3 regions of the Pseudoalteromonas sp. SG45-1 genome follow, and region 1 is predicted to be linked to each of the others. Evidence: predicted binding sites of a transcription regulator. Region 1 holds the regulator's gene; each other region holds the start of a gene.
What was found. Region 1 encodes LexA, which represses DNA repair genes until DNA is damaged. Its sites were predicted from a motif close to TACTGTATNNNNATACAGTA; they were not measured.

Region 2: uvrD (DNA helicase II) is a predicted target of LexA. The motif match lies at 4,012-4,031, and genes of this name have one in related genera.
Region 3: H5117_RS18780 (LexA family transcriptional regulator) is a predicted target of LexA. The motif match lies at 8,921-8,940, and genes of this name have one in related genera.

What each region holds. Positions count from the first base shown of each region.
Region 1 is NZ_JACJEP010000016.1:76,456-87,735, forward strand. It holds gene H5117_RS14000 (heme A synthase) at 1-480, opposite strand, end outside; gene H5117_RS14005 (hypothetical protein) at 509-1,003, opposite strand; gene H5117_RS14010 (SURF1 family protein) at 993-1,733, opposite strand; gene H5117_RS14015 (DUF2909 domain-containing protein) at 1,748-2,056, shown strand; gene H5117_RS14020 (cytochrome c oxidase subunit 3) at 1,959-2,834, opposite strand; gene H5117_RS14025 (cytochrome c oxidase assembly protein) at 2,870-3,400, opposite strand; gene ctaD (cytochrome c oxidase subunit I) at 3,400-4,992, opposite strand; gene coxB (cytochrome c oxidase subunit II) at 4,992-6,134, opposite strand; gene lexA (transcriptional repressor LexA) at 6,618-7,235, opposite strand; gene H5117_RS14045 (PaaI family thioesterase) at 7,403-7,843, shown strand; gene H5117_RS14050 (hypothetical protein) at 7,844-8,224, opposite strand; gene H5117_RS14055 (hypothetical protein) at 8,538-9,263, shown strand; gene H5117_RS14060 (chaperone modulator CbpM) at 9,326-9,646, opposite strand; gene H5117_RS14065 (DnaJ C-terminal domain-containing protein) at 9,646-10,614, opposite strand; gene H5117_RS14070 (endonuclease) at 10,847-11,280, shown strand, end outside.
Region 2 is NZ_JACJEP010000006.1:1,091-9,906, reverse strand. It holds tRNA gene H5117_RS07225 (tRNA-Met) at 73-149, opposite strand; gene cysQ (3'(2'),5'-bisphosphate nucleotidase CysQ) at 286-1,089, opposite strand; gene nudE (ADP compounds hydrolase NudE) at 1,082-1,654, opposite strand; gene yrfG (GMP/IMP nucleotidase) at 1,716-2,363, shown strand; gene H5117_RS07205 (dUTP diphosphatase) at 2,379-3,002, opposite strand; gene H5117_RS07200 (YacL family protein) at 3,083-3,451, opposite strand; gene H5117_RS07195 (hypothetical protein) at 3,568-3,792, opposite strand; gene uvrD (DNA helicase II) at 4,096-6,261, shown strand; gene H5117_RS07185 (GNAT family N-acetyltransferase) at 6,239-8,308, shown strand; gene H5117_RS07180 (chemotaxis protein) at 8,412-8,816, shown strand, end outside.
Region 3 is NZ_JACJEP010000034.1:18,030-29,309, reverse strand. It holds gene H5117_RS18845 (replication endonuclease) at 1-2,435, opposite strand, end outside; gene H5117_RS18840 (hypothetical protein) at 2,436-2,720, opposite strand; gene H5117_RS18835 (SAM-dependent methyltransferase) at 2,753-3,343, opposite strand; gene H5117_RS18830 (hypothetical protein) at 3,353-3,748, opposite strand; gene H5117_RS18825 (hypothetical protein) at 3,751-4,023, opposite strand; gene H5117_RS18820 (AlpA family transcriptional regulator) at 4,035-4,328, opposite strand; gene H5117_RS18815 (YdaS family helix-turn-helix protein) at 4,330-4,542, opposite strand; gene H5117_RS18810 (LexA family transcriptional regulator) at 4,724-5,350, shown strand; gene H5117_RS18805 (hypothetical protein) at 5,352-6,095, shown strand; gene H5117_RS18800 (DUF6575 domain-containing protein) at 6,163-7,455, opposite strand; gene H5117_RS18795 (hypothetical protein) at 7,458-7,859, opposite strand; gene H5117_RS18790 (hypothetical protein) at 8,001-8,588, shown strand; gene H5117_RS18785 (hypothetical protein) at 8,636-8,857, opposite strand; gene H5117_RS18780 (LexA family transcriptional regulator) at 8,979-9,344, shown strand; gene H5117_RS18775 (hypothetical protein) at 9,352-9,804, opposite strand; gene H5117_RS18770 (HNH endonuclease signature motif containing protein) at 9,988-10,803, shown strand; gene H5117_RS18765 (hypothetical protein) at 10,834-11,280, opposite strand, start outside.

The DNA.
Region 1 (11,280 bases):
TTTTGCGGTTAGCCGTAAATATAAAAGCGTTATAAGTGACAAAATACTAAAGCCACCTAATAAGTGGCCCATTACAATAAGCGGCTGAAGGTTCATGGTTACTGTCCACATACCAAGGGCAGCCTGAAACACCACTAGTAGAAGTAAAGCCAAAGACAATTTAACTGGCGTAGTTGGATATTGGCGCTTTAAAAAAGCCAACACAAATAAACCTAAAATAAGTAAACCTAAAGCACCTGCAAAGTAGCGATGAATCATTTCTTTCCACGCTTTTGCGGTTTCGAACATCATATCGGGGTAGCTTTGAGCTGCTAAGGCTATGTCAGCCTCATGCTTAGGTACCGTTAAAAAGCCATAACAACCAGGCCAATCGGGGCACCCTAATCCTGCATCACTTAAGCGGGTGTACGCACCTAAAGCAACTACAATCAAAGCGAGTAATCCTGTTATTAATACTAAGTTTTTATAATTTTTATACATCAGATACTCCAACTTAAGCTCAACTTAATTAGCTAGAACGAGAATAGTTAAGTAATTTTTTTAGATCTTTTAATAACCCTTTTTGTACTAAACGGTTTTCTTGTGGCTCGACCTTAAAGGGATATTCAAGTACCACTAACCCCATATGATCAATTAAATATAAACTTGCAGGGTTTAAACTCTGTTGTTCGGTAATAATTTTCCATGGTAGATTTTTATTGTCGGGGCTTCCCATTACAGCCATATCAACCTTGCCTTGGTTTTTACCAAGTGCCACATATAAGTTATTAAGTGCATTGAGTTGTTCGCTGCATGGGGTGTTACATTCGTTTGAATAATTAAGTGCGATAGTCCATTGTTTGGGATTATTTTGCGGCCAATTTTTAAGTTTTATTTCTTGGCTTAAAAACTCGCCATTATTAGTAATTGCAGTAGGCAACCAATCAAACTTTAATGCGCCATATGCCAAAATTAATGGGATAGCGCAGCAACCCACAAACAACAAAAGGGGATTATTTTTCATTATGTGTCCTTTTTTTACTCGCAAAAATAGCCACAACAGCACATGCAACAGCAATTAAAAACCATTGCAAAGCGTAGGCATTATGCTTTTGAGGGCTCATAACAACGGCCTCATAATGAGGTGTTGCAATCTCATCACCAGTACCTTGTCTGTAAACCATAAAATTAATTAATGATTGCTGGCTTTGAGTGCTCAGCATATTCAAGTCGATAGATTGGATTCTTGTAGGTAAGTCGTTATTTGTAGTTTTATCTTCAAGCGTAAAGCTACTTAAGTTATTTTCTTTTATTTGCGCTTTAAGAATAAAAACACCTGTAGGCAGAGTAACCTTTGGCAGTGCATCTCTAGATATAGGCGCTTTTACCCATCCTAAATTAACTAAAATCACTTTTTCTTCGGTGTCTGGCTTTAGTAAAGCAAGTAGGTCGTACCCTACTTGTCCGTTATAAACTTGATTATCTAAAAGCCAATATTGGTTTTGTACAAACCGCCCTTTTAACTCAACCAATACACCAGTTTTGTTCCAGCTATCAGGCAGGTTAAGTAATTGAGACCAGCTCATCACACCACGAGTCTGTTGCTTAGCAATGGCGGTTAGTTGTTGCTGCTTTTGCTCACCTCGCTCCAACTGCCAAAACCCTAATCGCACACATACAAGTACAACAACCACAACCATACAAAGTGTGATTAGTGAGCTAAGCTTTTGTTTGTGCCATAAAACTAACTGCATAAAGGGTCAACTCAGTGATTATTAAAATTATTATCGTACAGTTGTTAATATTTATACTTTTTAACTTATTTAGAGCATTGTTTATTATGGTCTCAGGGAAAACAGGGGGACGACCTATGTCTCACTTTTTAGGTCGTCGCGTATTGTTTTCGGTCGTTGTTTTAGTTGTTGTTATTGCAGCGCTTAAACTTGGTTTTATTAAAGCAAATAATTCGCCAATAAACGCTACAGCACATATACAAATACAAACAAACACAGCCACACCACATCAACAAAGTGCCAATACCAAGCAGCTGCTTGAAAAGCAAAGTGCTTATCTTTAGTAAAGTGCCCTTTTAATATCCGTAAAAATATTACAAATAAAAGTACGGTTCCAAGGGTTACATGCATGCCATGAAAACCTGTCAATAAAAAGAACGTATTACCGTAAATACCCGCATCTAGCGTTAGGTTAAGATCATTATATGCATGCATGTACTCCTCAACTTGCAGTCCTAAAAAGCAAACACCCAATAAAATAGTAGCGCCTAAAAAAACCTTAAGTGGAGTGCGTTTATTGTTTTCCATCGCTACGTGGGCAAAATGTAAAGTAACTGAGGAAGTAAGCAGTATTAAGGTATTTATAAGTGGTAAGCCTTGCCAGCCCATAGCTTGAGTAGTTTCGCCAGCAGGTGTTGAAACTAGCGGCCAAACGGCTTCAAAAGTAGGCCATAAAACCTCGTTAGTCATTGCATTATTGCCTGCACCTCCAAGCCAAGGTACCGACAATACGCGTGCATAAAAAAGCGCACCAAAAAAGGCCATAAAAAACATAACTTCAGAAAAAATAAACCAGCTCATACCTTGTCTAAAAGAGCGATCCATTTGTGCTGAGTACAAACCTTGGTCCGATTCACTAATTACATTTTTAAACCAGCTAAACAACATATACACAAGTACAGCAATACCGGCATAAAGCAGATAAACCCCGCTACCACCTTCTTTACCTACACTCATAACTGTTAAGCCTGCCCCTACTGCAATAAAAAACAATGCAACTGCACCTACAATAGGCCACGGGCTTTGCTCAGGTACGTAATAATGCTCATATTCTTGATTCATTTTATTTACTCCTAGTTTCACACTAGTTTAAAAAGCTAGTTATTACTTGCCACCAGCTGTTCACTAATATCAAATACGGTATAAGATAAAGTTAATTCTTCAATGTCGCTTGGCAATGCGGTATCAACATAAAAAAGTAATTTAAATTCAAGCTCTTCCCCTGCTTTTAGAGGTTGCTGATCAAAGCAAAAACAAGCTATTTTATGTAAATACTTTGCCGCTTTACCTGGCGAGACTGATGGTACAGCCTGCATTACTTTATCTAGATTGCTGTTATTTTTAGCACTAAACATTACTTCACGCATTGCACCGGGTTTTACCACTACACTGTATTCTTTTGATTTAACTTTAAACGGTGCACCACTTTGTGCGTGAGTAGTAAAGCTAACGCCAACTTCTCGGTTTTGTACTATTTGTGTACTTTGCTCTGCTTGCTCAAGCGAAGGCTTTCCATTAAGCCCTGTTACATCACAAAATACGTCATACAAAGGTACTAAAGCAAAGGCAAAGGCAAACATGCCTATGCAAATAAGTACCAAACGTTTGAGTAGCGGTGCATGTGTCATTACTTAATAACCGGCGGCGTAGAAAAAGTATGATATGGCGCTGGAGAGTCAACTTCCCACTCAAGGCCTTCTGCCCCTTCCCATACTTTTGCAGGCACTTTATCACCGCCACGCGCGCATTTAATTACCACAGCTACAAACAACAATTGCGATAAACCAAAGGCAAACCCACCAATACTTATGATTGCGTTAAAGTCGGCAAATTGAAGAGCGTAATCGGGAATTCGACGCGGCATACCAGCAAGCCCTACAAAATGCATAGGAAAAAACAGTACGTTCACGCTCACCAGCGATAGCCAAAAATGCCATTTAGCCAATGTGATATTAAACATATTGCCCGTCCACTTGGGCAGCCAGTAATAAGCCCCCGCCATTATCGAAAATACAGCCCCTGTTACTAATACATAATGAAAGTGCGCCACTACAAAATAAGTATCGTGATATTGAAAATCAGCAGGTGTAATTGCCAGCATCAATCCCGAAAAACCACCCAAGGTAAACAGCACAATAAACGCAATACTAAAAAGCATTGGCACTTCAAAAGTTATTGAGCCTTTCCACATTGTGGCAACCCAATTAAATACTTTTACTCCTGTAGGTACCGATATAAGCATGGTCGCGTACATAAAAAACAACTCGCCAGCGACCGGCATCCCAGTGGTAAACATATGATGAGCCCATACAATAAAGCTCAATAGTGCTATGGAGGATGTGGCGTATACCATTGAGGCATAGCCAAAAAGTTTTTTACGAGAAAAGGTAGGTACTATTGTAGATATAATGCCAAAGGCAGGAAGAATCATAATGTATACTTCGGGGTGACCAAAAAACCAAAAAATGTGTTGGAACATCACCGGGTCGCCACCGCCTGCGGCATCAAAAAAGCTGGTCGCAAAATACTTATCGGTAAGTACCATAGTGACAGCCCCTGCAAGCACTGGCATTACGGCTATTAATAAAAAGGCAGTAATTAACCACGTCCATACAAATAAGGGCAACTTCATCCATGTCATGCCTGGGGCACGTAAGTTCACTATGGTTACAATCACATTGATTGCGCCCATTATTGAGCTAATTCCCATAATATGTACGGCAAATACAAACAATGCAGTATTATCATTACTGTATGTTGTGGACAGTGGTGCATAAAAAGTCCAACCAAATGCAGGCCCCCCACCAGGCATAAATAACGATGCCAATAGGATTAGAAACGCAAACGGTAAAATCCAAAAGCTCCAGTTATTCATTCTTGGCAATGCCATATCTGGCGCGCCAATCATGAGTGGTATCATCCAGTTAGCAAGGCCTGTAAAGGCGGGCATAACCGCACCAAACACCATAATTAAACCATGCACTGTGGTCATTTGATTAAAAAAGTGAGGGTCGACCAACTGTAAACCTGGTTGAAATAATTCAGCTCTGATCACCATAGCCATTGCGCCACCAATTAAGAACATGGTCAGCGAAAAAATTAAATATAAACTACCTATATCTTTATGATTAGTTGTGTAAAGCCAGCGTTTAAAACCTTTAGCTGGGTGATGAGCATGATGAGCTTCATTGGCGTTAGGTTGTTCTACTATGCTACTCATTAGTTCGCCTCCACTTTGGCATCAAGTGCCGTCTGTATTTGACTCGGTTGAATAACATCACCCGTATCATTACCCCACGCATTACGTTTATAAGTAATAACCGCAGCTAATTGCTTTATAGATAACTGCTTGGCAAAAGCTTGCATTGCCGTACCGGGTCGTCCATGGATAACTACATCAATGTGATCTTTTATATCGCCAAGCACTATCGGGCTGCCTTTAAGTGCAGGAAATACGCCCGGTAACCCCATGCCAGTAGGTTGATGACATGCAGCACAATTAGCCATATATACTTGTTCGCCTAAAGTCATTAATTCTTCTTTTGGGAGGGTTTTATCAAGTAATGCGGCATCTGCTAATGCTGCTTTTTGTTTAGCCTGCTTTGCATCTGTAAGCCATGTTTTAAAATCAGCCTCAGATTTAGCGACCACCACAACGGGCATAAAGCCATGGTCTTTACCACACAACTCAGCACATTGGCCTCGGTAAGTACCTTCTTCGTTTATGTTCGTCCATGTTTCGTTTATAAAGCCGGGGTTCGCATCTTTTTTAACTGCAAAATCAGGTACCCACCAAGAGTGAATAACATCGTCAGAAGTCATTAAAAATCGTACTTTTTGATTTATTGGCAGTACAAGAGGCTTATCAACCTCAAGTAAGTAGTTAGGATTTTTATCTGCAAGATTCGCGATTTCATCTTGCGGGGTAGATAAAATAGAGTAGAACTCTACATCTTCGCCCATATATTCATAATGCCATTTCCATTGCGAACCCGTAATTTTAATAGTGAGATCAGCTTTGCTGGCATCTTCCATTGCAATTAGGGTTTTAGTGGCTGGTACTGCCATAGCAATTAAAATAACAAACGGAATTGCAGTCCAAAGTATTTCTACTTTAGTGCTTTCGTGAAATTGGGCAGGTACAGCCCCTTTAGATTTACGGTGATGAATAAGTGCCCAAAACATAATTGCGAACACTATCACCCCAATCACACAACATATTATAAATATGGTCATGTGCAGCTGATATACATTATTGCTTATATCGGTTACGCCTTTGCGCATATTGTATTGGCTGTTAGCCAAAACTGGGTGCGAAAAAACACATAATATAAGCCACAAGGTAGAGGTCAGTTTACCCATGTGACGGCTCCTTTGATGCTATTGCGAATGCAAAGCGAAGAGGCATACGGCTTAAACGCCAATTCGTTATTTTTATTTTTTTAGCCAATCTTATTTAATATTGATTGGTTTTGCTGCGCCAACAACGAGTTTGTGTATATTGTGTGTTCTCAAAACTAAAAAGCTGTGAGTTATTATTAGCTCAGCACATTAACAATTAGCTAAAAAACGAACAACAAGCAAGTTTTAGTATAAAAAACAATCAGGTGATATTGAATAATTAATAAAAAATCGGTAATCAACTGAGCAACAGAAAGTTCAAAATATGAGCAAAACAAAGGGGTTTAACGCATTCGGAGGGGGAAAATATAAGTGCAAAAAAGTTTACAGCTTAAATAGTCAGTGGGCTGTTTACGCCCTATTTTTAGTACAAATTTTAAAACAAAAATGCGTACTAGTTAGTACGCATTTATAAAACTGCTTGTTTAAAAGCTATTTTTAAAGTCACATCCAATCAGCGTTTCTTATAACGCCAACGGCTAAGCCTTCAATATTAAAAGACTCATTCTCAAGATCTACTTCAATAGAGTCAAAATCGTCGTTTTCAGCATGAAGTAATACTTTACGACCCGCTTTCTCAAGACGTTTTACAGTTACGTCTTCGTCTAGGCGGGCAACAACAACTTGTCCGTTTTCAGCGGTTTGAGTACGATGTACAGCAAGTAAATCACCATCCATAATGCCAATATCTTTCATGCTCATACCGTTAACGCGTAGTAAAAAATCTGCAGCCGGTTTAAACATTAATGGATCGATTTTGCAGTGACTTTCAACGTGCTCTTGCGCCAAAATAGGTGAACCAGCAGCAACACGCCCTATAAGCGGTAAACCTAATTGTTCTGGCTCTTCTTCTTCAATTAATTGAATACCACGGCTTGCACCTGGTTTCATTTTAATTGCGCCTTTTTTAGCAAGTGCTTTTAAATGTTCTTCAGCAGCATTGGCACTTTTAAAACCTAATGTTTGCGCTATTTCAGCACGTGTAGGAGGCATACCAGTGTCTTTAATAAAAACTTTAATTAGTTCGAGTATTTGAGCTTGGCGGTTCGTTAATGGTCGCATACAACTGGTTTTCCATACAGTACATTTAACTGTGAGTATATACAGTTAAATAAAAATCGCAAATTTAAATTAAGCCTTAAAATAGCTAAAGTAATTTCACTTGTGTACATTTCAAGGATATAACTAAAGCTAAGTTTATAAATGATTAAAAATGCAAAGGAGACATTATGAGTATTTGGTACCAGCCCATCACCTTAGAGCTGTGCAAGCAGTTAGAACAAGGCATTAATGGCCAAGGAACATTAATGAAAACTATGGGGATAGAGGTCACAGAAATTGGCGATGATTATTTGGTTGCCACAATGCCGGCAATTCCTGAGCATCATAACCCAATGGGCATGGTTCACGGCGGTGCTAACGTTGTACTTGCCGAAACAGTTGCCAGCTATGCCGCTAACTTTGTTGTCGATTTTACTAAATTTTACTGTGTAGGTCAGGAGATTAGCGCAAGTCATTTAAAAGCATCTCGCAACGGCACTTTAACAGCAACGGCTAGAGCGTTTCATATTGGCAAACGTAGTTCAGTATGGGAAATAAAAATTACAAATAGCCGCAATGAGCTGTGCTGCGTATCAAAAATGACCGCAGCAGTCGTAGAGCGAAGATAGTTACTTTTCGATTGGGTAAATGGTAATTTCCATACCCGCACCAATCGCAGATATACGCAATAATGTATCTGCATCTAAGGCTTGATTAAAGCACTTAGGAGAAGTCCCTGATTCAAAACCAATATCAAACGTTCTACGTGAACAGCTTAACCATTGCTTTAGCGCATTACGCGAACACGATTCAATAAGCTCACATATATGGTTTATGGCTTTATCAGGTGTGCTCACCTCACCTGTAGCTTCAATACGCGCTAGTTGACGGTATTCGTCTTTGTCATAATGTAAAATCGTCGCGACTTTTTTCAAGTCCGCCACTAGCAAACTAATATCTTGCTTTGATTCAAGCTCAAGATCTACATTTAAAAATTGAATTTCCGACATCGTTTCGTATTTATCCTCTAATAATTTCATTGCAAACTTTAACGCAGTTTTACCGTTATACCAAATCAACTATGCTCTATTAACCACTTTATATGGATATTTCGCAGCTTTTAAGTATTTTTTAGCATTTAAAGCTAGCTGGATATCAAATATTCAGCTCAATTAAACAGATAAGTCATGTTAGGAATTTAAGTGTAATCTTTTTTATTTTTAAATTATTACAGTAAGCTATAGTTTAAACTGCGACAAAATGTCGCAGTAACTTATCCTATTAATGTAATAAACTAGCCTCTAAAAATAATAAGACTAAAACATGAATAAAAAAATATTTAAACATGCTCGCAAGTTACATAAATGGTTAGGTTATTTATTAGCACTACAAATTTTAGCATGGTTACTAGGTGGTTTAATTATGAGTGCAATCCCTCTTGATAAAGTTCATGGGGAGCATCTTGCAACACGTACTCTTAATAACCCATTTACGCAGGCTGATTATGTTGCCTCCCTTGACGATATTGCCTCTCAGGTGGTTAATCCAACACAAATAATTTTTGAGAACTTCTTAACTACACCACTTATTACTGTCTTTAGTAATAACGAGCAGCAAAGCTTCAATGGCATAACAGGCCGACCATTTGAACCGCCAACTAAAATACAAATTACCGCAAATGCTAAAGCACACTTACTTATTGACGCTCAAGTAACAAGCGCTGTACTACTAAAGCTAGGTACGCGGGAAGTCGGATATAAAACCAATGTTTGGCAGGTCCAATTTGACGACACCTTTAACACAACACTGTACTTGTCAGAAAATAACGGCAAAGTTGTCACCGTTCGCAGCACGCTATGGCGAATATTCGACTTTTTTTGGATGTTACATATTATGGATTACGATGAGCGAGAGAATTTTAATAATCCACTACTTATTAGCTTTTCAGCAACTAGCGTACTTTTTTGTTTAAGTGGAATATTATTACTTATACAAAATATACGACTAAAACGATTTATCCGAATTAAAAATAAGAATAAATCAAAGTAGTCATATTGGTTTTTGAGAGCTAGCGCCCACTTATCAAAGAGTAAATAAGCCTAGGGCTTATTTTATTCCAAGTGCTTAAATCGACTCAAATGTCGCTTTAACATTTCGTTTTCGAAAATCAACTCATCACGCTCATCCAGCAATTGTAAAACTAAAGCTATTGCCGACCAATCTAACGAAAAGTCATGTTGGATACGGGCCGCTTTTTTAACTAAGGTCACTGCAGATACCGTAAATTGCCACTGCGTAACATGATCCCCCTCAATTGGAACCGCAATATTATGCTCAACTAGCTCATATAAAATTGCTTCGCTAATATCACTGCTCAAACATAGCTCTTTGCTAGTAAGTAAATCGTCTTTTTGTGTCACAATAATTTGCATTATGCCTTGCTCCAGTTATTACGGGGATTAAAGTGAGCTTTTTTGGCTAATTCTTCCCACAGTTTTTTACTGGCATCATCAACAGATGTTGGATTAACAATTTTAAGCACAGCAAATAAATCACCTTTAGCTTTTTTACTCATTAATCCCTTACCTTTAATACGCAAGCGTTGACCAGACTGACTATTAGAAGGAATAGTTAATTGGATGTTTCCTGTCAACGTAGGTAAATTTAGCTTTGTACCAAGAGCCGCTTCCCATGGTGCAAGAGGGACAACTATATTTAGGTTATGACCTTCAACATCAAATAATGGGTGAGGCACTAAACTAATTTGTAAATACAAGTCGCCATTTTGCCCATTAGCTGCCCCTAATCCGCCTTGCCCTTTTAGTCGAATTCGCTCGCCATTTACTGAGCCTGCAGGAATTTTCACTTTAAGTGATTTTTTAATTTCAGTGACACGGCCACTGCTGTCTCGCTGCGGTAACATAAACTCAACAGGCTTAACGGTATCAACTAAAGTCTCTTCAAGAAAAATTGGGAACTCTATTTCCACATCTTGTCCTTTTTGCGCGCGAGCGGCGTTACTTCTGCTCTGCCCGGAACGATCGAATCCACCAGCTCCGCCAAACATTGAATTAATAAAGTCAGAAAACTCTTGGTCGGTTTGAGGATCGCTTTGCTGATAATTACTTTGCGAAGAGGCATTGTTACCACCATAATGGCCTTGCTGTTGACGAGCACGATTTTGTTGATGACGACGTAACTCATCGTATTTAGTGCGTTCTTCTTTGTTATGAATGACTTCGTAAGCTTCTGCTATTTCTTTAAACTTATCTTCTGCTTGAGGCTCTTTGCTTACATCTGGGTGATATTTTCTGGCTAACTTTTTATAAGCAACTTTAACCGCTTTATCATCTGCATCAGGCGATACTCCAAGCACTGCATAATAATCAACAAATTTCATTTGCAATCCAAATCCTCATATTGAGTAAGCTTTAAGCATACTCCTTAACGGGTAACCTTGTGTGGTTAAAATACGATAAATAGTGAGAAATAAATGAATAGTGAAAGTAACTTTGAGTAAAAAAATTAATCAGGCACTTTTTATTAATATAAGCGTAGGCCTTAAGTTAACTTTATCTTTTATCTTCAGGGCTTTAAACTGCCTATTCCTGTAGTTCACATTTGTGATGGATATGACTCGATTTATTCTGGCCTTATTGGCTTGTTGTGTGTGCGTTTCGGTATCAGCCGAACAATTTACCCGTTTTTCAACGGCTAAAAGACATTTAATTAAAACCCTACCTGACAACGCCAAAAGCATTTACTGCGGCTGTGATATTAAAAAAGAAGGCAAAAAACTCGTTCCTGACCCGTCTAACTGTGGTTACATTCCTCGAAATACCCTTACCCGCTCAGGTAAAGTAAATGTGCGAGCACTACGCATTGAGTGGGAGCACATTGTTCCGGCGTGGGAATTTGGTCACCAGCTACAATGCTGGCAAGATGGCGGGCGTAAAAACTGCCGTAAAGTAAGTGCTAAATTTAGAAAAATGGAAGCTGATATAAATAACTTAGCGCCAGCTATTGGCGAAATTAATGCCGATCGCTCTAATTATCGTTTTGGTAT
Region 2 (8,816 bases), on a different contig from region 1:
TTTTAAGTCTATCGACTACTTTATTTTATCTCTTAAGTTAGAGTTTACAGTAACCTCAATCCCTAAGGAAATTGGTTGCGGGAGCCGGATTTGAACCGACGACCTTCGGGTTATGAGCCCGACGAGCTACCAGACTGCTCCATCCCGCGCCTGTAATTTCTTTAAAGCATTTTCGTAATATTTACTTGCCTGCCTTGAAGAGAGCGCTACTATATAGGAATAAACATTTAATGCAAGACCTAAACTAATTAAAGTTGTTCAACCGAACAAAAAGCAATCAAATTACTACTCTGCGATCAATCTTTGATGTGGATTAATCATTTTTTGCCATTCCCAGTCGGGATGTCCCATCACTATAAAGTCAGGGTTCTCAGTACTCTCTCGTTGGTTGTACGTTAGCGGATTAAATTCTGCATCGGTAATACAACCACCGGCTTCTTCAACAATAACTTGTGAAGCACCTGTATCCCACTCTCCCGTTGGACCAATTCTTAAAAAACAATCTGCTTTGCCCTCTGCAACAGTACAGGCTTTTAAAGAACACGAACCAATAGCAATCGTTGTAAACTGACTATTTAAATACTGACTCACCGCTTCTATTTTTTGGCGGCGGCTCACTGCAAGCGTCAAGCTCTCTGGCGGCGCTACAGATATTTGCTTATCAATTGAGTTTTCACGTTTAAAGGCACCATTTTTAGCAGTAGCAAAATAAGTCACACCTTTTGCAGGCCAATGAATAACGCCAAGCACAGGGTGATTATTTTCAATCAATGCAATGTTTACTGCAAAGTCGCCACTTTCTAAAATAAATTCGCCTGTACCATCCATCGGATCGAGCAACCAATAACGCTGCCAATCTTGTCTGTCGGCGAGTGCTGGTATAGGTGTTTCTTCCGACATAATTGGGATATCGGGTGCAAGTGCTTTTAATCCAGCAACAAGTACGTCATTTGCTGCTAGATCAGCTTTGGTAACAGGCGTATTATCTGATTTCTCTTGTTGGCCAATATCGCCTTTTTTATAAATGGCCATAATTGCATCGCCAGCACGCTCAGCTAATTCAATGCACGGTTCGATTAATTTATTCATCGGCAGCTCCAGACGCTAAATACTTATCTAATAATAGCAAAGCTGCAACACTGCGTGCTTCGGTAAAATCTTCTTGGTCTAATAATGACTGCCACTGAGTTAATGGCCACTTAACAACAACTAGCGGCTCTGGTTCGTCACCAATAAGGGTTTGAGGGTATAATTGCTTAGCAAATAAAATATGCATTGTGGCATTAAAGTAACTCGGCGCCATTGTTACTGTTCTTAATGGTTTAAAATACTCAGCGCCAAAGCCAATTTCTTCTTTAAGTTCTCTGTTAGCAGCTTGCCCTGGGGTTTCGCCCGGATCAATTAAGCCTTTAGGAAAACCTAACTGGTAATTGTTTGTACCCGCACAGTATTCACGTACAAGTAGTAACTCATTATCTGCACTTAACGGAACAATCATCACTGCTCCCCGGCCACCGCCGCGAATTCGCTCATACTGGCGCTCTTCGTTATTAGAAAACTTTAACTCTAAAGACTCCACAGTAAACAGGCGACTTTTAGCAACAACATTGTTACTGAGGATTTGTGGTGGTGTTGGGTGCTTTTTCTGTGTCATTGGCGTTAATTTGCTATCATGGCAGTTAGTTCAATAATAAACCTTATAAGTTGAAATTCCTATGTTAAATTGGTCAAAAATCGATACCGTTTTGCTCGACATGGATGGAACATTACTCGATTTACATTACGACAGTCATTTTTGGCTTAACGTTATCCCTGCGCAACACGCATTAGCTAGAGGCATTAGCCTAGATGCAGCTAAAGCAGATATTTTAAAACGCTATCAAGCTGTGAGCGGTCAAATACAGTGGTATTGTTTAGATTATTGGGAGCAGCAATTAAACTTGCCTATAATGGAGCTTAAACGAGAGTCTCAGCATTTAATTAAAATGCGCGAAGACGTACCTCATTTTTTAACCGAGCTTAAAAAAGCAGGCAAAGAGTTAATTTTACTTACCAACGCCCACCCTGAGAGTGTCATGCTGAAATTTGAGCATACAGCGATTGATAACTACCTAGATGGTGTAGTGTCTACTCATGAATATGGAGTAAGTAAAGAGCAGCAAAGTTTGTGGCACCAAGTACAAAAAGACTTAGGGTTTAATAAGCAGCGCACTTTGTTTGTAGATGACAGTGTGCCGGTATTAAATGCCGCACGAGAATACGGCATCGAGCACTTACTTGCAGTTGCTAACCCTGATAGCCAACAACCACATAACGAAATAGCCGATTACCTGAGTGTTACCGACTATCGTAAGATTATTTAACTCAGTTTACGTGGGCTAGATTTTTGGGTAACGCGCTTCAAGGCCTTGGTACACTAACTTTGCAAAATCTGCATGTTCTGTATCAAGGCTTTTAACTACTTCAACTAAATGCTCGTTATCTTCTTGCCCGTTCCACTCTTTAATGTAGCTACCGTCTTTGTAGCCATGATCTTGACGGAAAAAGTTTAAAGTGTTTTTACCTACGTAGCCGCGATATAAATCATCAATATCCATACCCATTTGCGCCATACAGCCGGCAAAGGCAGCGGCATTAAACGTTTTATCTGCAACGGCGGAAGCCGCTAATATTTCTAGCGTTTGTTTAAAGTCATCCGCTTGTTGAGCATTACTAAGCTCAGCTTCAAGTTGCTTTGCTAAGTCTTCGTAGCTAGTTTTGCCGTCAATTCTAAGCGATAGACCAAAATGAAAAATATCAACCAACTCTAAAATAACTTGTTCAGTATCTGGTGTTTGTTTTTTCCACCATTTCCAACCATGATGATCCAGCATTTCAGCGCACTCAACCCAAATAGCGCGGTACCATTCGAATCCTTGAGTAAACCATTGCTCATGTACTTTAGTGTTCATGGCGTTTTGCATTTCTAGCATAACTACTAGCTTGTTTAAATTGGCAGACATATTCATTCCTGTCGTTTTTGATTAGTGTAATAGTACCGATAAAGGAAGCTTAACGCATCAGCACTATCTTAATATGTAGTTTACTTTGAGCCGCTAAATTCAGCCCATGAATCAATTAAATCAATGAAATCTTCAAAGCCACAACCACTACTTAAACCATTTTCTTCAAGCGCTAAATCGTCATCTTGATACGCTATTAGGTCTTCACTGTCTTGATGAAGCGCATGGGCTTCAAATAGTGCTTCGTCTTTGGTTAATATTAAATCTATTTCTTGGCCTTTTAGCGTTAGCGGCTCATAGCTTGAACTCACCGATGCAATAAGCGCTTGAACCATAGCTACTTTGTCTTTGCCTATTTCTTCGTTTAGCCAGCGACCAATAGTAGCGTGTTCACTACTTATTTTAATACGTAGCCCACTAATAGGGTCGCGAATAAATTGATATTCCATAGGATTTGCCTGTAAATCTTTAATTGCGTAATTATATACGTAAACGCCCGCAAACCACAGGACATATAAAGTAAAATAGCGCCACAAGGGCGCTATTTTATTCAACTTTAAAGCAGTTAACTTCGCGATCTATAACGCGCTGCGTCAATAATCGACCATAAGTAAATAATAGGCACTAGTACAAAACCTACAAGCACATAAATTAGTGCGTAACTTATTATAATAGCGAGTGCAAAAAATATAGCCGCTAAAATACGCCCTTGCACTAACTGCCCTAAACCAGGAAAAAATATATTACATAATGCTGCGATTACGTTACCGCCAGAACCTTGATCTGCCATACTAACCTCTGTATTTATTTGATTTTATAATTATTTACTTACACACTCTATGCCAATTTATTAAAGCTTACAAATCAAATAGTTAAATTAGTCTAGATTTAGAGAGTTAGTAAATTTTGCTAACTTTAGGTCAAATTAGCAATTTTTATTGTGCGTTTACGCTTTTTTGTTTGTTCAAAAAATTATCAAGTTACTCGTTTTTAAGGCTATTTTATAAATAGCTGTTTATAAAAACAGTATTTTATTTAGCCTAACAAAAACACCTGTTATACTGCCCACAATATTGATTAAAAAGGCGTAACGATGGACGTTTCACAATTACTCGATGGCTTAAATGACAAACAACGCGATGCCGTTGCAGCCCCACTACAAAACATGCTGGTATTAGCAGGTGCTGGGTCTGGTAAAACACGAGTGTTAGTTCATCGTATTGCGTGGCTTATGCAAGTTGAGCAAGCATCTGCTTACAGTATTTTTGCCGTAACCTTTACTAATAAAGCGGCTAAAGAAATGCGCAGCCGCGTTGAAGAAACACTAAAGGCCCCTGTAGGTGGTATGTGGATTGGTACGTTCCATGGTTTGTCGCATCGTATTTTACGTGCTCATCACCGTGAAGCTAACTTACCAGAAGCCTTTCAAATTTTAGACTCTGACGATCAACTTCGGATGATCAAGCGCTTATTAAAATCGATGAATATCGATGATAAAAAATGGCCCGCCAAACAATTTGGCTGGTACATCAGCGCTAAAAAAGATGAAGCACTTCGCCCTAAAGATATTCAAGCATACGATATTAACGAGCAAATGATGCTGCGTGTTTACGCCGCCTACCAAGAGGCCTGTGATAGAGCAGGCCTAGTAGATTTTGCCGAAATATTACTACGCAGCTACGAAGTGTTAAAAAATAACCCAACGTTACTGCGTCATTATCAGCAACGCTTTGCACATATGCTCGTAGACGAGTTCCAAGATACAAATACCATTCAATATGCTTGGTTAAAGTTACTTGCAGGCGATACAAGCAGTATCATGATTGTAGGCGACGATGACCAAAGTATTTACGGTTGGCGCGGTGCTAAAATCGAAAATATTAAACGATTTTTAACTGACTTTAGCGCAGAAACCATTCGTCTTGAACAAAACTACCGTTCAACAGCAACTATTTTGAAAGCGTCTAATGCATTAATTCAAAATAACTCAGAGCGTATGGGTAAAAGCTTATGGACCGACGGTAACGATGGCGAGCCAATTTCTATTTATGCGGCATTTAATGAGTTAGACGAAGCACGCTTTGTAAGTAGCAAACTACGAAGCTGGTTAAATGCAGGTAATGCCCTACAAGATGCCGCAATTTTATACCGTAGTAACGCGCAATCTCGTGTACTCGAGGAGGCCATGCTGCAAGAAGGCTTAAAATACCGTATTTATGGGGGTATGCGATTCTTCGAACGACAAGAAATTAAAGATGCGTTGTCGTACTTACGCCTAGTAGGTAATCGTCAAGACGATGCCGCGTTTGAGCGTGTAATTAATACGCCAGCACGCGGTATTGGCGATAAAACATTGAGCCATATACGCGATTGTGCACGAGCAGAATCGTTACCGCTTTGGTATGCCGCAAAAGCAATTGTAGAACAACAGCATTTATCTGGTCGTGCTTCTGGTGCAGTAAGTAAGTTTGTAGAACTAGTAGAACAAATAGAAGATAAAATTAGCGATCTAACTTTGCATGAGCAAGCCAAGTACACAATTCAAACCTCAGGCTTAATGGCAATGTACCAAGCCGAAAAAGGTGAAAAAGGCCGTGCTCGCGTAGAAAACTTAGAAGAGCTAATTAGCGCTTGTGATCAGTATGAGCTGCCTGAAGACGAAGAGTACAGCTCACCTTTACAAGGCTTTTTAGCCCATACGTCACTTGAGTCAGGTGAAGGACAAGCAGAAGAACACGAAGACGCCGTACAAATGATGACGCTTCACTCAGCTAAAGGCTTAGAGTTTCCGCTAGTGTTTATGGTAGGCGTAGAAGAAGGCATGTTCCCTTCTCAGCAAAGCAACGAAGAGTCGGGTCGCTTAGAAGAAGAGCGCCGCCTTTGTTATGTAGGCATGACACGAGCAATGGATAAGTTATACATTAGCCATGCTGAGAGTCGCCGTTTATACGGGCAAGAAAAATACCATAGCCCATCTCGCTTTTTACGCGAAATCCCTGAAGACTGCGTAGAAGAAATCCGTATTAAAACACAGGTTTCTCGCCCGCCTGCCGCTGGGCGTTTTAGCGCATCAGTTAGCCATGCCGCATTTGAAGACAGTGGCTTTAACTTAGGACAACGCGTACTGCATGCTAAGTTTGGTATTGGTACTGTACTGAATTATGAAGGTAGTGGCGCACAATCTCGCGTACAAGTTAACTTTGACGACCTTGGTAGCAAATGGTTAGTAACGGCCTATGCACGATTACAAGCGGTATAAAGCACACCTAAATGAGTTAGAGCAACAATTAGCTGGCGCGTATCATCGTCAGCTAGTGTTGATCACGGGCAGCCCAGCTTGGTGTTATGAAATACTTAACTCATTAATAGATGAAAACAATACACTTGTTGTATCAAAGCAGTGCGCGATTAAAAATTCGTACTGGCCTACTCGCACACACCAAATTTTAGGGCAAGAATTTGCTCATGCTGTTTACGATGGTTTTAGTGGTTTGCACCCTGATAAACTTGCAGCACTTGCCGGCACCGTTAAAGCAGGCGGTATACTGTTTTTATTACTGCCTGAACTAGATAATTTAGCCTCTTGGCAAGATCCCGCATTAAGTACAGTGCAATCACACGGTCAGAGCATTGACTACAGCATATTTAATCAACGTTTCGCGACTATTATTAAACCGTTACCTGCTTTTCACTTTAGTGAAAAAAATGGCTGTATTAATCATAACGCCAGCTATGTAGCTCATAATAAAATTGATTATCTACCACAGCAAAACTGTATTGAGCAGATAGTAAAAGTAGCTAATGGCCGTGCAAACAGACCTTTACTTATTAATGCTGATAGAGGCAGAGGTAAGTCGGCAGCACTTGGCTTAGCAACGGCAAAACTAACTGATAAAAAAGTAATTATTTGCAGCACTCAGTTTAAAGCGACCCATAGCAGCTTTAAACATTTAGCCCAAGAGTTAAGCCTTCAATACAACGCTGAACATAAACAGCTCGCCAACTTGCACTACGTTGCACCTGATGCGTTATTAAACACACTACCTGAGTGCGATTTACTACTCGTTGATGAAGCTGCAGCAATCCCTGTTCCGTTATTACTACAAATGCTAGCTCATTACCCTCGTATAGTATTTGCAAGCACTCTGGTTGGGTATGAAGGCAATGGTAGGGGTTATACCATTCGCTTTAGTAACTATATTAAAGCGCACTATAAAGCCTCTAAAGTTGTAACGCTTGATGAGCCACTGCGTTTTGCTAAACACGATCCCCTCGAGAAGCACATTCGCACCTTACTTGCACTCGATGCAGAATATATAGAGTCAAGTAGTGATGAATTAGAGCAGCCAATTCATAGCGAAGTAACTCAGCAATCCCTTGTAAACAATGAGCCTTTACTGCAACAAGTTATTGCCCTACTTGCACTGGCTCACTATCAAAGTAGTGTCAACGACTTACGCCAACTACTAGACGCACCATCGCAAAGACTATTTATTAGCAAAATTAATAATCAATTAGTTGGCGTATGCTTAATCGCCATAGAAGGTGGTTTGAGTGAAGAACTTGCCCTACAGGTTATAAGTGGAGAGCGCCGTCCGCAAGGACATTTAATGGCGCAAGCACTCTCACAACTTAGCTTTAATAATGACTGTTTAACACAACTGAGCGCTCGAGTTGTACGAATAGCGATTGATCCGAGTTCCCACAATATAGGACTTGGTAAAAAGTTACTTAGTTATTGCGAATCGCAGGTAAAAAGCCAATGTAGTTGGCTTGGCGCAAGCTTTGGCGCAACAGCGCAGTTACTTAATTTTTGGCAAAACCTAGGGTTTGATACTGTAAAATTAGGTTATCAACGCGATAAAAGCACCGCTGAACATTCGGCGCTTGTGGTTAAATGCTTAAGTGACAAAAGTACAATTCTTCAACCCCTAAAAAAGCAGTTTAAAAACGATTTCTTTTATGCTCTTTTAACACACTTTAAAACACTAGATTGGCAACTCGTGAATATTATAACTGAAGGATTTAGCGACGAGTTAATAAGCCTAGAGACTCACGACCGATTAGCGCTGCTCACTAAAAGTAACTTCACTCAATTTAGTATCTCTGCAACTCTTTGGCAGTTACTGAGCCAATCACCTTCTTGTATATCTCAATTAACAGAGTCGGATAAACAACTTTTAATAAAGTTAGTACTTCAAAATGAAAGTAATGAAAAAGTGATTCAACACTTAGGTTTATTAGGAAAAAAGCAGCTTGAGAATCAATTTAAACGTGCCATAAAAAACCTCACTAGCACCATCTAATAATTTCTAGTTGCCCTATCTCTGTTAAATTTTATCCATCTTTAAGCTATTTATTTAATTTGTTCTATCCTTAAAGCATTAATAGGTAAATTAAGATAAAGGCATGGAATTAATAAACTTTAAAGTGGGCTGCAAAACAATTTCGCTAAAAATACTCGATATTTTATTAACTGAGCGCTTTGACAATAATCTAACAACTTTACCAAACAATAATAAAAGCTTTATTGGTGTTAAAGATTATATGGATATACCAACACCTGTTTTTGATTTAGGTATTATTTTAAATAATATCTCAACTGAACAAAGTAATGCGCATGTACTAAAACAACTAAGAATATGGCAAGACAAACTATTAAACTGGTTTAATACCTTTCAAAGTAACTTATTAAATAGCTCGGCTTCTATTTCAAATAATGACGCCGAACTACAAGATTTTGTTTTATTTTACAAAGAATTCAACACCGACAATGAAGACTTAAAATTAACAATGTCTCGGCTTGACGAGCCC
Region 3 (11,280 bases), on a different contig from region 1:
CTGCCTTGTTTTACTAAAGTAACTAGGTCCCAATCGCCAATAGTGACTGAGCCATTTTGTGAGCGGGTGTTATTTGGTGTGTTACGCCCATCAAGCTGCGCGTATTTATAAGCAAGCTCTACATATTCACGGGCTTGTTTCCAGTGGGCTTCAGTTATGTGCCAGCTACCTGCTTTTTGTGAATATGTTTTAGCCAATGACTCAATAGCTAAGCGCTGATCATGCTTTATTTGCTCATCAACATTTAAAACTTGAAGTTGGCCGTCTCGTATTTGGTAAATTTGACCGTTTCGGCTGATCCTTTTTCCGCTATTTAGATCCTTTATTACTTCATCAACATCATTTTTTGAGGTGCCCATCATATCGAGTAACAACACAGCCCTAGACCCTGCGGCTATAGGCGTACAGTTATTACCACTAGTCCAAGATAGGTCGGCTGCGCCGACGTTGGTGTTATCCTTAGCATTGAGTTTTTCGGCTGTGCCTTTGAGTTGTCTGGTCCATTCTACTAAGCGTGTTTTAAGGCTTGTTTGGGTAATTACGTTATGTACGTTTTCAAGTGTGCGTTTAAGCACGGCCTTGTAATCGGTATTAGTAAGTACACCTTTTATGCGGCGTACTACTTCGGCGTAATCGTTGCCCATTTGTGTGTCTTCGTACATTGATTTGAAATTAGCAGCACGGCCTATACACATACCGCCTTGGAGCTTTACGTAATCTTTCCAGTTGGCGGTGTCAGCAGCGTGGCGAATAGGCTCTATGGTTTCGTCGCTTATTGCTTTGCCCTTAGGCATGCGGCGCAATTCACGATACACGGTGACGCTTGGTGAGCCCTGAAATTGAAACTGGCGAATGTTCCATGTACTAGCCCAGGCTAAAACAGGGTTAGCTTGCTCTTGCAAGTTTTCGCCTGTTTCGGCATCTTCATGGTCGCTTAATTGGTAGCCATCAATATTTTTACTGATGTATTTAGCAATGTAGCTGGCTGCACTGCCCTTACTTTTATCCATTTTTATGGCGTCAAAGCGAGGGCTAAAGGTACGATAGAATTTACTGGGCGCTTTAGCTTTTTTGCCTTGGCTTTTTTTAAGGCCCCACTCGCGGCGCTTTTGTTTATAGGTTTTAAACAGCTCACTTTTTTTAGTGCCTGCGCGGTAGCTTACACATTTCTCTACAGTTTTAATGTGTGTGCCGTGGGCGTTTATATCTACCCATTCGTTTACTACTTTTGCGCGGGTTTGCACAGGACCGTAATAATCGTAAAGCTCTGTTTTATCCTCTTGAATAAAGTACCAACGCAAAATAGCGTTCACTTCTTGTAGTTTATTTTTAGGCATAAACAACATCATGTGCCAATGCGGGCAACCGTCGGCATGTGGCTCAACTACGCGCACACCAAAGTATTTAAGGCCTCGTCGGTTTAACTTAGAACGGGCACGCGCCCATGTTTGGGTTAGGTAATTTTGTGCATCTTTTGGGGTTTCGCCGTGCCATTTACTTGAGTTTGCATGAAAACGTGACGGGCACGTAATAGTGTAAAACATGCCTACATAGCCCATTTCGTCGGCTAACTCTTCGGTTTCGCGTATGCGTAACATTAACTCGTTTCGGCGGTTGGCAGGATTTGCCATACCGCTTTTTACGGCTTCAATTAAACTTATTACGTCGCCGTCGCTGCTTTGCAGTTCCATCATTTCTAGGAACTGGCGGCCACTGGCTTGTGCAAAGTTAAACTCGCGCTGTGCTTGTTTTGACGAGTAAGGGCTAATTCCACGGCGTTTAAACTTTTTGCTTTTTTTATCGTGGTATAAATCTTTGCCTACTTGGCCTGTGGCAATTTCGAGTAACTCTACAAACTGGCGGCGAATAGTCTTTAATTGGCGAGCCCACCATCTATCACACTGCATTTTTAGCAGTGCAATTTCGTAACACTCGGTTGGCAAGTTGTCGTCGCGCATGGCATAAAATGGCACATTAGCGCCTACAGCTTTGGCATGAGTTGCTATTGCATCGTAGGTTAACGATATTATTTTTTCGTACGGTAGGTGTTGGTTTTCTTCGCTTACATCAAGCGTTATTTGCACGCATTCCATAGCGAGTGTGCCTGCATGTTTTTTGGTTTTTTCAATACTGCTTAAAATATGCCATGGCAATGGCATATTTTGAGTAATACTAAACAGTACGCCAAAGCGTGGCTTTAAACGTGCAATGGTACGGCGTAACCATGTATTAGCACGGTATTGGCTACCCGCTTTTTTTTGGTTGTAGCGGTCTATGTATTTACGGGCCATACGACTTTGTAGAGGCACTGGCACATTTTGCAGGCCACGCGCTAAAAAGTTGCGGTCGTCAATATCGCTAATAGATGAAATTAAACCCTTAGCTATACCAGATAGTCTAAGGGCTTGTAGGTCGAGTGGCTTAGGGTTAGCCATTTATTCGGCAAACTCTATTTCAACTAAATCTTCACCCATTTGAACGGCATCAATTGCGGCGCACATTTGGTCGTAAATAGGGGCGTATTCAATGTGGTCATCGGCAATAAACTTAACCACAGGCATAAAGTCAGTTAGGCAGTTTTCGCACTCCATTAGCATGGCAACGGTAGAGCGCTTACTTAAATTTTTAATAGTAAAGTTGGCTTGGTCTACCGCGTGCTCAACAATGTTTTTAACTAATAGCTGATTTTTAGATAGATCTTGGTCTTTGATTGTGTTCATTTTAGTAGTCCTTTGGGTGTTGTTTTTGGGTGTTAAATTACGAAAAGTTCAGAGGCCAGTTCATGGCCTTTGCAAAATACAAAGTGGGCGTATTCGGTTGAATCTGTTTTACTTGTTTTTTGTGGGTCAAAGCCTGGGCGTTTGCTATGAACATAAACGGCGGCTAATGGTAGTTTTTGCCACATAGGTTTTCGCTTTTGGCTACCTAACCAATTAAGGCGTTGCAGCATGATCACTAAACCGCCCTCTTTAACCATTTCAAGCGCCTGTTCTGTAAATTCTTGCGCTACGTTAAACGGTGGGTTTGTGATGAGCACGTCGTATTTCGGCAATAAAGCGCTGGGCACGTTTAAAAAATTAACGCCTTTTAAATTAGTGCGTGAGTCTTCGCGAATATCCCAGCTTTCTACAGTAAAGCCTTGTTTTTCTAGTACGGTTGGGTAGCTCATTTCGTACTTGTCGCAGCCGCCTGCGCTTGGGTCTAACATTAACGGGTATGCTTGTTCGTCAAAATTAAAGCGGCAGTTTTCGCTAAACGCTGCTAAAAAGTCTTCAATAAGCCAATGCGGTGTTACGTAGTAATCATCTGCATTGCGCTGGGTTCCGCGATTAGTTGAGCTCATGATCAATCCTTAGTGTGAACTAACAGTTAGGTGGGAGTAGCTGGTTTTTGCAGACTCAGCAGGCGCATTTTGCAAAAACTTAGCCGGTGCCATGGCGTTGGCATCAACAAATGCTTTAACCAGTTCTTGTAACTGCAAAATAGCTTTGTGAATTTTAAGACGGGTATCGGCGTTAAAATTGGCAAAGCCTTTTTCAAGGTCATGACGTTTGAGGCCTGCAGCAAAACACACTATTGTTCGCTCTTGCTCGCTTAACACTTTGGTGTATACGTACTCTGGTGTGTGGCGTTCGCTACCCATTAGCGCTTTTATTTCAGCTAAGCCTTTTGGTATGTGGCGCCCTTCTACAGCTTTTAATGGCGCTGGTTGTACGTTCTCGGTGTGTTTAACTAATGCATTTGCCATGGTTATACCCCTTGTGCTTGTTGCTGCGGTTTAGATAAAGCTTGTGTTTTTAACCAGTACACTGCTTTTTGTATTGTTTGGCTTTCGTTGCCGAGGCAGTAAATAGGTAATGGCAACTCGCCAACAAAGGCTTGTAAGCACGGTTCAAATTCAACTGATTGACAATTAACGGCGTCTTTCGTGCTTATTTTGCACGTAAGTAAATACTCAGCTTTGGCAGCTAAGTTAGGTAATGCGTTATACGTGTTTTGGTCAAATACTTGGTATGTGCTCATTGCCTTTGCTCCTAGTTATTAACGCTTTGTTGGTGCTGCGTTCTAAATTTAATTAGCTCGTTTAAGCGGTAATGATTAGTTTTGCCAAACTGAATTGATTTAGGAAAATCAGACAACTTCGATAGAATCCAAAACTTTTTACGCGCACAACCTAGTACCTCACATGCTTCAACAGTGCTAACTAGGCGGTCTTTTTGTTCTTCAAGCTCAGTGCGCAATTGAATGTTTTCTTGCAGTAATGCAAACAACACGGCTTTAGCGTCTGGGTGAATATCTAATAAAATGATTTGTTGTTCAGTGCTCATGCTACATCTTCCTTTTTGCTTTTTGATGATCGGCGAGTAAATCGTTTACCGATATTTCACCGTTAGTTAGTTCTGAAATACGCGGAATGTATTTCGCTGGGGCTTGGCTGTGTCGATTTACCCAGTTCCAAACAGCGGTTTGTTGAGTACCCAAAAGACGAGCTAATCTTGTTTGCCCACCGATTAGGCTTACTGCTTTTTCAATAGATGACATATACACCTCACGAATGATTACTTTAAGTAATCTTATGATCCCTAAAAGTGATTGTCAATTTAATTTATTACTTTAGGTAATCAGCAATACCCGAATAAGTAATTTGACTGTGATAACTTAAAGTTGTGATAATCTTCCTAACAGATTACTTATAGTTATTAAATTAATTAAGGGGATTAATATGGATATTGCAAAAAGAGTAAAGGAACGCCGCACAGCGTTAGGGTTAACCCAATACCAACTAGCTGATCTAGTCGGTACAGCGCAAACCTCTATTCAAAAAATAGAGCGTGGAGATACAAAAAATCCTCGCAACATTGAAGCGTTAGCACGCGCACTAAAATGCACACCTGAGTTTTTACAGTTTGGGATTGCTGATAACAAAGACACCAACAGTAATGTATTACCAGGGCCAACAATCAAAGCCACCGCCCCACTTATCAGCTGGGTACAAGCTGGCGCCTGGTCAGAAATAAGTGAAATTAAAGCTTATGACGCAGAACGTTTTATGTGCCCTGTTAATTGCAGTGACCTAACCTTTGTTTTAAAGGTGCAAGGTATTAGCATGGAGCCAAAGTTTGATGAGGGTGATTTAATTTTTGTAGACCCTGAAGCGGAATGCATCCACGGTTCGTACGTAGTAGCCCGCCTAGACGACGATAACCAAGCTACATTTAAACAGCTAATTATCGAAAACGGCCATAAATTCCTAAAAGCCGCCAACCCCAACTGGCCAGAGCAACTAATACCGATTAATGGTAATTGCACGTTGGTTGGAAAAGTTATTTTTACTGGTAAGTCACTTTAATATGTTAATCGTTAAAGCTTTTGACTCTAAAATAATAAAAATCGTAACTTGCATTCTCCTTGCTCTATACTTTATGAGTATGTTCATTATTCCTTTGTACACTACTGATTTTGATTGGAATAAATACCAAAGGGTTCTTTATAGTTGGCAGTCGTTAAATATTGGTGTTTTAGCATTTATAGCAAGTATAATTGCATTGTCTATTTCTAAATATAATGAGGAAAAGCAGAGAGAAAGGGAATTTACTGCAGCTAAAGCGCTCCTCCCAAATGCTTTGTGTGACTTATGTGATTATTTGAAAAAAAGCTCGAATATTTATATTACTCATCTCGAACCTATTGATAATGAAAAGCCGTATAGTGAAGCCCAAAAAATTTCCACACCACCAGAACTTGCAGATGATTTTATAATAATATTTAAAGAATGTATTAGACATTCACCACCTGAAATAGGAAAGTATCTCGCTAATATATTACAACAATTACAAGTACATAAAAGTCGTATTCAATGTATAACAAACAGTCATCGTCGATACATACTCAGTTGTATATATGAAACTGCTGCGTTGCAGTCGAAGGTAAATTTACTGTTTAATTTTGCAAGGAATGAAGAAGGTTTTGATAAAATAAAGCCTCTGAATCTAGATTCTTTGAATAACTCATATAAAGTTTTGGGTCTATTTCTAGATATAGACACAGAGAATGAATTAAATGAAATAACAAAAAAACAACTTGCACGACTCTAGTTATTTCTGCTTTTACAATGGCTCGGAATCCCGAGCCATTGTACAAATATAATTTCTCCAAGTTAAATTACTTAGAATAGTCTCGCCTGTATTCCTTTAAAACTTTTATCCACTTAGTAAGACTACTAGCACGCCTATTTATACTCGTTCTATTGAGGCCTTTGACACATTTCTCAACAAATGGTCTAGAAGAATACGGGTCAAGTTCTGATAGTGATTTCACACCAGCCCATTGCATCCAAGCCCAACCAAAATCACTTGATTCTACTCTATCTGCTAAAAATTCATATTGAGCTTTCTTGCTGCACTTCTGAGCTAATACAAGTCCAGCGGTGGCTACTGTATTATCTTGGTTCAATAACCCCAAACAACGTGCTGCATGAGTATGGTAAAGGACTTGCCTTTGAGAACTAATTCCATCAATAAATTGATGTTTCAACTCTCCCTTATCAACCCTATGTTTAACTATAATAACAACTCTATCCAAAGAATTTGCTTGAGGTACTTTTAGTGAATCAATTATAGTTAATGTTATATTTTCAAGTTTTTCTATGATTGGTTTAAGCCTAACAGCATTGATAGAAATAGGCTTTTTCAGAATGTTTGATGTTTTAGATTTTAGTGTTAGATCTAACTTATTAAGACTAACTATATCTAACAAGTTTTTTAGTCTGTATGGGTCTATGTTAAATTCTTCTAATCTGTTTTCAATTTCATTTTCATCAGATAATAGAGTCTCTAACAATTCAATAGCTACAGCCGCTCTTTCTTGGTTACTTGAACCTAGCTTAACATCAAAAGAACCATGATCAGCAGTTAATGGGTGAATTGAGGGCTTCAAGTTTTTAGGGTCCCTCATAATGCTTCGTGTTATTTCACTGAACGAATCAAGTACTTCAGTGACTGCTCCATCAGATGGAGAGTCATTACCATTTTTTTTAGCTATTTTTAAATTGAAATGCCATTTTGCCTCTGGTGCGAATGATTGTATCTCATCAGGATCTATCGAGAAATCTTTCGGAGGAAGATTAGCTGTGTCGATATTTTTCTCAGTTAGAGGTTCAATTAATGTATGTGATTTTTCGTCAGCAAATGTTGAAACGAGCATTAATCGCTTTGAACCTGTAAACGCCTTGTTAAATGTATACTCCTCACGAAGTAACTCATCTAATATCTTTGTGGAAACAGGCATGTATACCCATTTAGTGCATGCACCGTTTTCATAATCGCCGCTCCAATATACAAGATAAAGGTATTGAAGATCATCTCTTACAGAAAAACATTTAGGGCCATAGAACTCATCATATATTTCAAAAACTTTTAGACGGCCTAAGATTGTATCTTTTGGTAAAATGTTCATACTTATTTTACCTCTTCCTTAATATATTGATGAGGCAATGCCCCCTCTTGCGCCCATAAAGTCACATGATTAGACTCTTCTTTTATAACCCCAAGCTCAGGAACTAACTCACCACAAACCATCAGCCAACACTCAAACTGCTCTGGTGCTGGGTAATTACCTGTTTTACGTTTTAATGTAGATAGCTTAGTAAAAAAAGACATTCCATAAGACAAAGGTTTGTTTTTTGTCACATATGGATAATCAGGGTGTTCATCCCTATGTTTTTGAAAATCCACCTCCGTAGGTGGAATAGTACGAACTAACCGGTATACAAACCCTTCTGCTGGAATAGGATCGCAACTTTCAGGAATATCTTCTGGAAAATCAGCAGGCCAAGTGTAATTTAAATTTGTTTGACTCATGTTTTTATTCTTTTTTGCTTCCAATGCACATTTTTAGTCAAGTGAGATTAAATAAATTCAATGCTAATAATGTAGCCAACTATAATTTATAGTAATTATTATGTATCCTCATAGCCAAAATAGCAATCATATGAGAAGTTTATGGAAGAGTCAGCTCAAAATAACAACACTATAGAACCAGCCCCGGATAACAACATCACACCTCCAAACCAAAGTGGCAACGATACTGACGTTGGTAAATCAATTTTTTTAGTTCCTGTTTACACTCTTGCATATTCTATTTTCGCAATTTGGTTACTAGTAGATGGTTGGTTAACAGGCTTCTCATCAATTTTAAATCTTTGGGATTTAGATGAAAGCTTTAAAGTACCATCTCAAGTGCCTTTTTTATTTTTTACAATAGTAGGTGCTTTATTGGGTAGCGCTATTTTGAGTATTACGTCATTCCATAGACATTACGCAATTAATTGCTCATTTAAATCTAAACATATTTGGGGATATTTCCTTGCACCATTACTCGCAACTCTAGTAGGTTGTCTTGTATTTGCAATAGTCCAAAGCGGGTTGCTAGTTTTAACTGGTGATATTGCAAATGAGTCAGACCCTGTTAGAGCAACTTTAGGGTATGTAGCTATTGGCGGTGTAGCGGGATACAACTGGGATATTTTTGTAAAAAAGTTAGAGAACTTATCTCAAGATTTATTAAACTCTGGTAATCAATCTAACTGAACTGAATTAAGCTGAAATTATTAATGCCCGCATAATGCGGGCTTTGTTTAAGCCACATCGCAAATATTTAATGCGTCAAAAATATTCTGTAGTAATTCCTTATCTACTTCCTCATCGTTTATAATCTTTATTAATCTAAATTGCCGCACTTTCATCGCCATTAAAAAATCCCATTGTAAATCGACTTCCTCTTTTGTAATTGGAGCGTCTATATATTTGCCATCGAATATTTTGCGGATCGCCTTTCTAGCTTTTAAACTATTAGACATTGTTTTACCTTTAACATTAAAAGATACATTTTGGCACTTATCTCTATTGCAGTTAAGTATGGGTACTGTTTTTATATACAGTTAAGGCTATAATCAACTTAGTTAAAGCTTTGAGAAAAACATGCTTATTCAAAATGTATCAATCGGTCCTGAAATAAAAAAGTTAGACAAAACAATCGATGCTAATTTTTTAAGTGACTCAACATTTGTTGGTCGCGCTAGCGGTAGAAGTATGGAAGGCGTTGGGATATTTGATGGCGATGTGCTCATAATAGATAGAGCAAAAACAGTTAAAAATTACGATATAATCGTAGCCTGCTTAAATGGTCAATTCGTTTGTAAAATTGCCGACTTAAAAAACAATCTATTGCTTTCAGCTAGCTCTGACCACAGTCCTGTTAAACTAACTAAGTTTGACCAGTACAATATTGAAGGTGTTGTAACTCAATCAATTAGAATGCATAGAGCTAACTTAACCTTAGGATAGGTAGCACTTACATAAGCTTTAAAAAAGGCTTATCTTTTACAATCACTTTTGTTCTATCTAATTTATTAAGCTCATTCGTATTTATGTTTAATAAATTAGCCTCAACTTCAAATACGGCTTTTTGTGCTTTTTTATCAACACTCAAAACTCTAACTTTTGCAAAGGTTTCGGCCTGTTCAGATCGAACAAGCGCTTCACCTTCTAAGTCCGCAAATACAGAAAAATTAGGGTTGTTTTTTGATTTAGATACAAGCTCAACACCCTGCTTTATATCTTTCTTTTTTATCGCAAATGCATGGAAGTCGTTTTCATTTTTACCAAACGAAACTACTACTGATTCATCAAAACCCGATATATAGTCTACCTTTGACACATCGACATGAATCATTTCTTGCTGCTTTGTATAAATGGTTGAAACAACAGATATCACAAGAACTATTAAAAAAATAATTATCTTCATAGTCCCTCTTCAAAAATAAATGAAATCATAAAGTAATTCTATTATAGCTATACTTATCATAAAGGTGGTATTTCTAAACTTATAACTTCATTGGTTTATTGCTTACATGAAAGCCTACTGGTAAGGTCAAAAAGGAGGTATATTTAACTTATTATTATAAATTTATAATGTATTGGATAATTAATGACACTAGAAATTCAGCCGGGCTCAGTTTTAAATAATAAAGAATTGTGTGAGCTATTTGCTTGCTCTCCGCAAGGGGGGATGAGGCGCTCACATCAATCTAATACGTTAGTTATTGTCTCAAACCATATTAAATCAATATATGATGACCGTTGGGAAGGTGATATTTGCCATTACACTGGAATGGGTACTACTGGTGATCAAAGTTTAAACTTTGCTCAAAACAAAACACTTTCTGAATCTAATGATACCAGTATCACTGTTCACCTTTTTGAAGTTTTTGTTGATAAAGAATATGTTTATATTGGTATTGTTCAATTAGCTTCAAAGCCTTACTTTGAGAAACAACCAGATCAAAATGGTCTATCTAGAAATGTTTGTGTATTCCCACTCAAGCTTAAAGGTAATGAATCGCCCCCAATTAATAAAATTTATTTAAGTAAAGTTTTTGAGGCAAAGACTAAAAAAGCTAAAAGACTGAGTGACGAAGAAATTGAGCGTAGAGCAAAAAACGTCAGAAAGAATGTAGGTAGTAGAAAGGTGATTATCCAGCAACACGATCGTAACCCTTGGGTTGCTGAGCATGCAAAAAGATTGGCGAAAGGGTTTTGTCAGCTCTGCAATCAACCGGCACCTTTTAAAAATAAATCGGATGAACCGTATCTAGAGACGCATCATATTATTTGGCTTGCTAAAGGTGGTGAAGACACCATCGCGAATACAGTAGCTCTTTGCCCAAACTGCCATAGAAAAATGCATATCCAAAATGAGAAAAAAGATATACAAAAATTACAGAAACTATGTGAAAAAAGCTAAGCTAGTTTTGTATGCTTTACTCATAAGCTTTTAGTGTATTTTAATGCATACTTCTGAGTCAACTAGAATGAATATTGATGAGAATATACCTAATGTAGTATTTTCTTTTACATACTGTATTGATTTATTGAGTATAAATTCATCACATTCGAAAAATTCAAATAAAGCACCTATTAATAATACTCTAGGCTCGGGGTATTTTTTGTCATGCTTTGCATTAATTGCAGAAACTATGACTTTGGAAAAACTATCCACAGCTTGTTGATGCTTCGTTCTTAAGTCTAGTGAAAAACCTCGGTATTGGTGTATTGTGGAGGCCAAAGCTTTCCTCGTTTCATACTCATATTTTGGTACTGCTTGTGTAATCTCTATTAGCTCTGAATCTATCTTAGCGTCCCATCTTTCTTTTTCTTCACCTAACTTAATTTGCCCGTCATAACTCTTCCTAATATCTTTAATATAACTTGCTAATATAAT